Regions from separate parts of the Acinetobacter yuyunsongii genome, predicted to be linked through region 2. Evidence: predicted binding sites of a transcription regulator. Region 2 holds the regulator's gene; each other region holds the start of a gene.
The links. Region 2 encodes PhoB, which activates phosphate uptake and scavenging genes when phosphate is short. Its sites were predicted from a motif close to TGTCATNAANCTGTCATAA; they were not measured.
Positions count from the first base shown of each region.

Region 1 (2,213 bases), 1.5 Mb from region 2:
TTGTTCAATATTCATGAGTCATCCTGTTGAAAAGATTCAAAATCTTGATTCCAGCCCAGTTTAGTACGGCAAGCCATATAAAAATCATAACCAGGTGGATGTAATAAGCTTAGTTTAAACGGATGTTTACGAATATGCACCGTATCACCTACATTTAATGCAACACTATGTTGTCCATCCGCACTCACCATCGGTAAGACACGATTTTCACGGATGGTGATCTTAATCTCACTTTGCCCACCGACAACGATTGGACGAGATGATAATGTATGTGGATGCATTGGTACGAGTGCGATCGCATCCATACTTGGGTGTAGGATTGGTCCACCGCCTGAAAGCGAATAAGCGGTCGAGCCTGTTGGTGTTGAGACAATTAAACCATCACTGTGCTGACGATAAACATATTGCCCATCAATACTCAGCTCAAAATCAATCATATGAACCGATTTACCTGAGTGTAACACCACATCATTCAAGGCAATTGCATCATAAATGGTTTCGTTATTGGTGCGAACTTCCATTTCTAGCAAGAAACGTCGATCGAGTTGAAATTGACCTTGTAGTACCTGATCCAGTTTAAAAATTGCTTCTGCCGGCTTAATATCAGTTAAGAATCCGAGTCGACCACGGTTAATCCCAATAACGGGTGTATTGTATCTGACTAAAGCACGTGCCGCATGAAGTAAAGAACCGTCGCCACCCACAACGATCACCAAATCCACTACTTCACCTAATAAATTACGGCTCACGGTCTGACCATAACTATAAGGTACAAGTTTGGCTGTTTCCTGATCAAAAACGGGATTTAAGCCTAAAGTGATCAAATGATCATGAATTAAACATAACGTTTCTACTACAGAATTCTTATCTGGTCGCCCAATTAGACCAATATTTCGAAAGGATTTATGTGAAATTTGCACGAATAACTCAGCTCCACCGCGACTATTGACTATCATATCATTAACAATCAAATTTTCGTTGATGATTGATTAAAAAGTATAAAAATGTCTATTCGTTGTTTTTTTATACTATTAATGTCAACACCTTCTGAAAGTTTTTATTGCATGTTGCTATTTATTCACAGTTTTATGATTGCAAAATGACAATAAGCTATCGCATCATTACTCACATTGTTTCGGTTTTAACGCAAGTCTATGAAGTGTGAACGTGGTATTGGTTTTCTAGCACTAATTTTTTCAATTTTAGTGATTGGTGTGTTTATTGCCTTTAGTATCTATCTGATCCGTTTGGATAATATTATTCGCAATAAATTTGAAGGTCAGCGTTGGGATATTCCTGCCAAGGTATTTGCTCGTCCATTAGAAATCTATGCGAACGCCCCTATTACTCAAGAAAATTTTGTCCAAGAATTAAAATTATTGGGCTATAAAAATACCACGAACTATGAAAAGTCAGGAAGTTACATCATTCAAGGTAACCAAATGTATGTTCATACACGTGGTTTTGACTATGGTGATAGTAATGAACCTGAACAGGTGCTTGAGATTGCTTTCAATCAAGGTCAAGTCGGTGAAATTCGTTCCACTAAACCCTCTAGCACAGGCATTGCTCGTTTAGAACCTCTATTAATCGGTGGTATCTATCCACAACATAATGAAGACCGTGTCCTCATTAAGCTGAATAAAGTACCCAAAACACTAATTGAAGCGTTAATTTCAACAGAAGACCGAAATTTTTATCACCATCATGGTATTTCTATTCGAGGTACAGCACGTGCCTTAGTCAGTAATGCAACAGGTGGTCGACGTCAAGGCGGCTCGACATTAACCCAACAGTTAGTTAAAAATTTCTATCTTTCACCAGAAAAAACGCTCAAACGTAAAGTCAATGAAGCACTTATGGCGTTGTTGATTGAGCTGCATTACAGCAAAGATGAAATTCTAGAAGCCTATTTAAATGAAGTAAATTTAGGTCAAAATGGTAATTACTCAATTAACGGTTATGGCTTAGCTTCACAATTCTATTTTGGTTTACCTCTGAGTGAATTGAATATTTCCCAACAAGCCTTTTTAGTTGGTTTAGTACAGGGTCCAACTTTATATAATCCTTGGCGTAATCCTGAAGCGGCAAAAAAGCGCCGTGATGTTGTATTAAACAATATGATGGTGATGGGCTATTTATCTGAAACAGAATATCAAGATGAAATCTCACGTCCTTTAAATATTGTGAGTAAACCAACTTTAGGGCCTGCA
Region 1 is NZ_CP157435.1:1,367,748-1,369,960, reverse strand. Features, by position in the region: gene ABLB98_RS06535 (YeaC family protein) at 1-15, opposite strand, end outside; gene ABLB98_RS06530 (NAD(+) kinase) at 12-920, opposite strand; gene mrcB (penicillin-binding protein 1B) at 1,155-2,213, shown strand, end outside.
Region 1: the regulator PhoB is predicted to act here: its motif matches at 1,087-1,105, upstream of ABLB98_RS06530 (NAD(+) kinase).

Region 2 (2,213 bases):
ATGTTTCGATATAACCACTCAATACGGTGAGCGGTGTACGTAATTCATGAGAAATGTTGTCCACGAAGTCTTTACGCATTTGTTCAAGATTATGTACGCGAGTAGTGTCATATGCCACCAATAAGCGGCTTTCACCACCAAAACGAGTTAACTTGACTTGCACATATCGGTCTTCGTCCATTTGAGCCTGTAAACGGATACCATCAGGTGCTTGATCGATATGATTAAAATATTCAATAAAGCTGGGTTGACGCAAAATAGCCAGTAAATTACGTCCGCGATCTAAAGGATTGATGCCTAATAACTTTTCGGCAGCAGGGTTCCACCATTCAATCTGATGTTGGTCATCAATCAAAACGACAGCTTCCGCTAATGCAACCAGAGATGATTGAGCACGATCAATCAAACCTACCATTTCGGCTTGAACGATACGTTCTTGTCGCTGCGCTCGATAGACATTAAATAATAATGCACCCCAAATACCGCTTAGATTTGGGGGAACATCATAGGGACGATTTGAGATCCACTCATTGACTAAATACAGTGAGCGCAGTTGGAGTATAAAAAAAACGACAAACGCGACAAAAATACAGCTCCAAAAGTATCCAACCCCGAATCCAATTAAGCTCGCAATCAATAAGAAAAAAAGTAGCAGTCTTAGATCTTGTTTTGCAAACGTCCATAAATTGCTGTGACGGAAACGTTGATGTTCACGTGCCAGTTCAGGGACGGGATAAGGTTCATACATAAAGGATTTTAACCTGCTGCTAAATCAGCTCGTGTAGAAAAACGATAGCCTGTGCCACGTACTGTTTGTACAAAACGATCTACGCCGAAAGGTTCTAAGACTTTGCGTAAACGTCGGATATGCACGTCAATAGTACGATCTTCGATATAGACATTACCGCCCCAAACTTGATCCAGTAATTGTGCACGTGTATACGCACGTTCAGGGTGCGTCATAAAGAAAGCCAATAAACGATATTCGGTTGGACCCATATCGAGAATACTGTTCCCAAAGCTCACACGCTGACTGACTGGATCAAGCATTAAGCCATTAGCATCAATGACTTTTTCGCCACTGAGTGCATTTGCACGACGCAATACAGCTTTGATACGAGAAACCAATTCACGTGTAGAGAATGGTTTGGTCATGTAATCATCTGCACCCGCATCTAGCCCTTGCACTTTATGGTCTTCTTCACCACGTGCTGTCAGCATGATGACAGGAATTTCAGCTAAGTTTTCATCACGTTTGAGACGACGGCATAGATCTACACCACTGACACCACCCGGTAGCATCCAATCCAGCAAAATAAGAGCAGGACGCTGATCGACGATAATCTGATGCGCTTGTTTTGCATCCTCAGCTTGTAAACATTGGAAGCCTGCCATATCCAAAGAGGTATGGATCATTTCGCGGATCGGTAGCTCATCATCGACAATTAAAATATAGTCATCTTTCACTGCGCAATACCCTTAAAATCTGTAACGGTGAACCGTTTTGTTGTTATGACAGGCTTATTACAAAGATTAATTATGACAATATCATTGCAAAAGATTTAATAAAGTCGAATTTTAGCAATAAATTGTGACAATTGTAAGGCAGAGGAGTGACCAAATCATGACAAGTTGTTTGCAAATAAAACAAATGAATTCATTTGGTTAATACCATCGAAACCTTTTTATTTTGTTCGTCACAAAACTGTAAAAGGATTTTAATTTTTTTGTGAGGTGGTTTCAATAAATGATAAAAACACAGCACAACAAGCAGATAACACATCTTCTAAGGGCTGTTTAAAACCTTCGGAAACCCAACGAATAATAATATGCGTCACATATCCATTTAAACCTGTTGCCATTAATGAAACTTCTTCACCACTTTGTGGCACATTTGGCATGGTAATCATCATGAATGCTTGAATAATACGATCAAATTGGGTCAAAGTTTCCTGAATCGTGGCTTGATTATGCAGATCTTGAACCAACATGGCATCGATATAAATAATTCGTGCCATACGAGGGTCATCTTTAATTGCACTTAATAATGCGGATAAACCTGCCGTGACCATATTCTTAGGTTCAGGTGCAGCCATGAGCACAGCTTGGGTTAAACAATTTTGCATTTTGCCAATCATTTTTAAGAATACCGTTTGGAAAAGCTCCTCACTTTTCTTAAATGATTCATAAAAATAACGCTCAGTCAGCTTCGC
Region 2 is NZ_CP157435.1:2,855,317-2,857,529, reverse strand. Features, by position in the region: gene phoR (phosphate regulon sensor histidine kinase PhoR) at 1-748, opposite strand, end outside; gene phoB (phosphate regulon transcriptional regulator PhoB) at 757-1,467, opposite strand; gene ABLB98_RS13675 (TetR/AcrR family transcriptional regulator) at 1,719-2,213, opposite strand, start outside.

Region 3 (2,213 bases), 880 kb from region 2:
GTCATACTTGCAAGTGCTGGAACAACTTCAGGTGTTTGCTCTTTGGTTTGAATAAATTTCGTCAAAACTTCGCGAGCTTTTTCATCAGATAATTCATTCTGATTGACATTCAATACTGTCGCTGTTTGAGCCGAAAGCTGTTCGAATGATTGTAGATGTTGAGCATCTAAGTTTTTATTCAATGAATAAGCCAAAGGAACCAAACCAATCAAAATCAACATGATTAAGCCCATGCCTTTTTGACCATCATTTGAACCATGCGCAAAACTTACACCCGTACAGGTAAAGATTAAAATCGCACGAATAAGTGGTGGTGGTGGTTTGTTACCAACAGGAGGTTGGAACAATTCCAATTGGCGCTTAAAGATTTTTTTAACCAGTAAGAATACAATTGCTGCAAATGCAAAACCGATCAAAGGTGAAAACAACAATGCCTTTCCGACTTTGATGACTTGATCCATATCAATGCCGCTGGTTGCGCCAGTTGATGCATTTAACAAGTGATTCATGATCCCCACACCCAAGATCGAACCGATCAAAGTATGAGAACTTGATGCAGGAATACCTAAGAACCAAGTTCCTAAGTTCCACAGAATCGCTGCAATCAACAGTGCAAAAACCATAGCAAAGCCAGCACCACTGCCGACATTCATGATCATTTCAACTGGAAGTAATGCAATAATTCCGTAAGCAACAGCACCACTCGCGACCATAACCCCAAGGAAGTTACAGAAACCAGCCCACATCACTGCAACAGGTGCAGGTAATGCATTGGTATAAATCACGGTGGCAACCGCATTGGCTGTATCGTGGAAACCATTAACAAATTCAAAGCCTAAAGCAATGAAAAGTGCCGTGGATAGAAGAATAACTGAATATAAACTCAAAGGTGGTACATGCGCTAAGTCAGCACTCACCTGAAAACCAATATAAATAAGTGTTGCAATAATAATTGTTAAAAACACCGGCATAAAAAATTTCGGTGTAGGAACATGTACATTCGTCGATTTTGCCGTAGAGCTGGCAAGCGGTGAATCCGAAACAGGAGGAAGATTAGAATTCATGTAGACGGTAAGAGGATAATAAAATCCTCTGTATTGTTTAATTAAATTATGACAATTATATGACAAAGGACTGTCATATGAAGCCAAATTTTCATATTTTTCTTATATTTTTTTATGTTTTTTTTGATTCAAACCAAGATTATTTTTATTTTTATATAACAAAAACAATATCTTAATTAAAAATAAGTTCAATAAAACCTGTTTGTCTGATTTTGCAACAAACACAACAAAATGTGAAACTTATTTGTCATATTCCGAAATATACGTTGTGTTTTTAGGCATTATTCACCGAAATTATTGCAATTTCATGAAGCTTTTATGACATTTTCAACCTGACTGGATGAATTACATCATCCTGATGCTGAAAATACGCGCTTTTTGTTCGCTTCTGTTACAATGCCCCTGCTTTTTATCTTCATCATCGACTGGGGTTTCTGAATGTCCACGCTTACCACCCTACAATCACTTCTTGCGCAACGTATCCTAATTATTGATGGTGCGATGGGGACGATGATTCAACGCCATAAATTAGAAGAACAAGATTATCGTGGTGAACGTTTTGCAGATTGGGCCTCAGACCTAAAAGGCAACAATGATTTATTGGTACTCACACAACCACACATTATTCAAGGCATCCATGAAGCTTATTTGGATGCAGGTGCAGATATTATTGAAACCAACAGCTTTAACGGCACACGTGTTTCAATGTCGGACTATCACATGGAAGACCTCGTCCCAGAGATCAACCGTGAAGCAGCACGTTTAGCGCGTGCGGCCTGTGACAAATACTCAACTCCAGATAAACCGCGTTTTGTAGCAGGTGTCCTTGGTCCAACTTCTCGTACCTGTTCCATTTCACCCAATGTAAATGACCCTGCTTTCCGTAACATCACCTTTGATGAACTCAAAGAAAATTATATTGAAGCGACACATGCCCTCATCGAAGGTGGTGCCGATATTCTTTTGATTGAAACCGTGTTTGATACGCTCAACTGTAAAGCAGCGATCTTTGCGGTAAAAGAGGTGTTCAAGCAAATCGGTCATGAACTGCCGTTAATGATCTCAGGCACTATTACAGATGCATCTGGTCGTACCTTAACAGGTCAAACCGCAGAAGCGTTCTGGAACTCGGTTCGTCATGGTGACTTA
Region 3 is NZ_CP157435.1:1,978,204-1,980,416, forward strand. Features, by position in the region: gene ABLB98_RS09530 (inorganic phosphate transporter) at 1-1,064, opposite strand, end outside; gene metH (methionine synthase) at 1,503-2,213, shown strand, end outside.
Region 3: the regulator PhoB is predicted to act here: its motif matches at 1,111-1,129, upstream of ABLB98_RS09530 (inorganic phosphate transporter).

Region 4 (2,213 bases), 1.4 Mb from region 2:
ATTAGTAGTTGAACTTAAGTCAAATCGTGAAAATAGACATATTTTCTTAATTTATTTGAGTTCATGCCTTTTAACTAGAGGAATACCTCATGAATAAGTTTACGGTTGCAGTTTTTGTTGGATTGGTAAGCCTTACAGGTTTTAACCTTCAAGCAGCTACACCAGAACAAGAATGTAAAAAGTTGCAAGATGACTATAATCTCATCTATGCATCGAAAGGATTTTGTTTTAAAGATGCAGATGCCAAGGCTAAATATGGTAATGAAAACTGCCATACAACAAAGCCTAAATTTTCTGACAGAGAGCAACAACGCTTAGATGAAATTAAAGAGCGTCAAAAAGAATTAAATTGCAAATAAAAGCCTTATTTTTAAGTCTTAGCAGTTTATTTTCTATTCTTGTCTGAAAAGCAAAACTTCTCATCTCATTATATTAAAGGACTAATCATGGCGTACGATGACCAAAATATTTTTGCAAGAATCTTAAGAGGCGAACTACCTGCAATCAAAATCTATGAAGATGATCAGGTCCTCGCTTTTATGGATATTATGCCTCAAGCAGATGGTCATGCTTTAGTTATTCCTAAAACACCTGCTGTTACTTTGATGGATTTACCTGCTGATGCAGCAGCCTATACGATTCAAATTGTTCAAAAGATAGCTAAAGCAATTGAAACCGCTTTAGATGCTAAAGGGATCGTACTAATGCAACTTTCAGGAGTTGCTGCTGGGCAAACAGTTCCACATGTGCACTTCCATTTGATTCCTAGCTCAGTTCATGAACTTGGTCGTCATGCAGCACAAATGGGTGATCAGGAAAAGATTAAAGCCTTTGCTGAAAAGATTAAAGCAGTGCTGTAAGTAAAAAATTATCTATACGATGGGGCTTTTCGCCCCACTTTTATTTATTAAATATATAAAAATCAATAACAAATATAATTATTACTAAATATGAATCGTCATCAAACTGTCATTTTTCTTTCACTTATCTGTCACAAAGTTTGCCGATACTGCATACAAGTCAGTGAGCTGTGTAACTTTATGTACACAAGCAAGCTTATAACAGTAACTAAGGCATCAGCCATTTACAAAAAGTGTTTGGAGAAATCTCAATGAAAAAATTGCTTCTTGCTGCTACTGTAGCAACTTTAGCCATGAATGCAGCGCAAGCAGCACCTACATTGTATGGTAAGCTCAATGTGACTTTAGATCAAATCGACAAAAATGGCTTTAAAGATGAAAGCGTAACAAAAATTAACTCAAATGCTTCTCGTCTTGGTGTGAAAGGTGATGAAAAATTAACGAATGATTTATCAGCAGTTTATTTAGCTGAATGGCAAGTAAATACTGACGGTGATGGTACAGATCTTGGTATGCGTAACCGTTACATTGGCCTTAAAGCTGATGGTATTGCAACGTTGAAAGTTGGTCGTTTTGATTCTTACTTAAAAACTGCTGCTGGAAATAACCAAGATATTTTCAACGATCACAACGAACTAGATATGACTGCTATTTTAGCTGGTGAAGATCGTTTAAATAACGTAATCGGTTTTGAAACTGATAAGAAATTACTTGGTGGTTTAGCATTTAACATCATGTTCCAGCAAGGTGAAAATGCAGCAACATCTGCAACTACAAAAACATCTACAACTTCAACAGCTGGCGTTACTAAAGAAACAACTGTAGTTACAAACTATGGTTTAAAAGATGCGCGTGATGGTTTTGGTGATGGTGTTTCAGCATCTTTAACGTATGAAAATAAAGATGTCGGTTTAGCTGCGGCAGTTGCTGCAAACCGTGCTGTAGCAACTAAATTTAGTGCACATAACTTAACTGGCGTTTATGCTGATGCCGTTCGTGTTACAGGCTCTTTAGACTTTACCCCAATTGGTGTTGATGGTTTGGTATTTGGCGCATTATGGCAAACAGCTAAGCCTACAGATGATGTTGTGGCTGTCATCACAACGACTAAAGAAACTGGGAAACCAGACACAGTCACTAATAATTCATTTAAAGGCTTAAAAGAAAATGCTTTTGGTGTAACGGCTGCATATATCATCCCTTCTACACCAGTAAAGTTAAAAGCAGAATATATCTCTGCTAAAACAGAAGCTGATGGGCGTGATGATCGTAAACAAGATCTTTATGGTTTAGGTGCAGATTACCAGATGAATAAACAAGCTCGTTTCTACGGTGTTGTTGCTCAACAAAAAA
Region 4 is NZ_CP157435.1:1,488,719-1,490,931, reverse strand. Features, by position in the region: gene ABLB98_RS07120 (YARHG domain-containing protein) at 90-359, shown strand; gene ABLB98_RS07115 (HIT family protein) at 447-860, shown strand; gene ABLB98_RS07110 (porin) at 1,112-2,213, shown strand, end outside.
Region 4: the regulator PhoB is predicted to act here: its motif matches at 957-975, upstream of ABLB98_RS07110 (porin).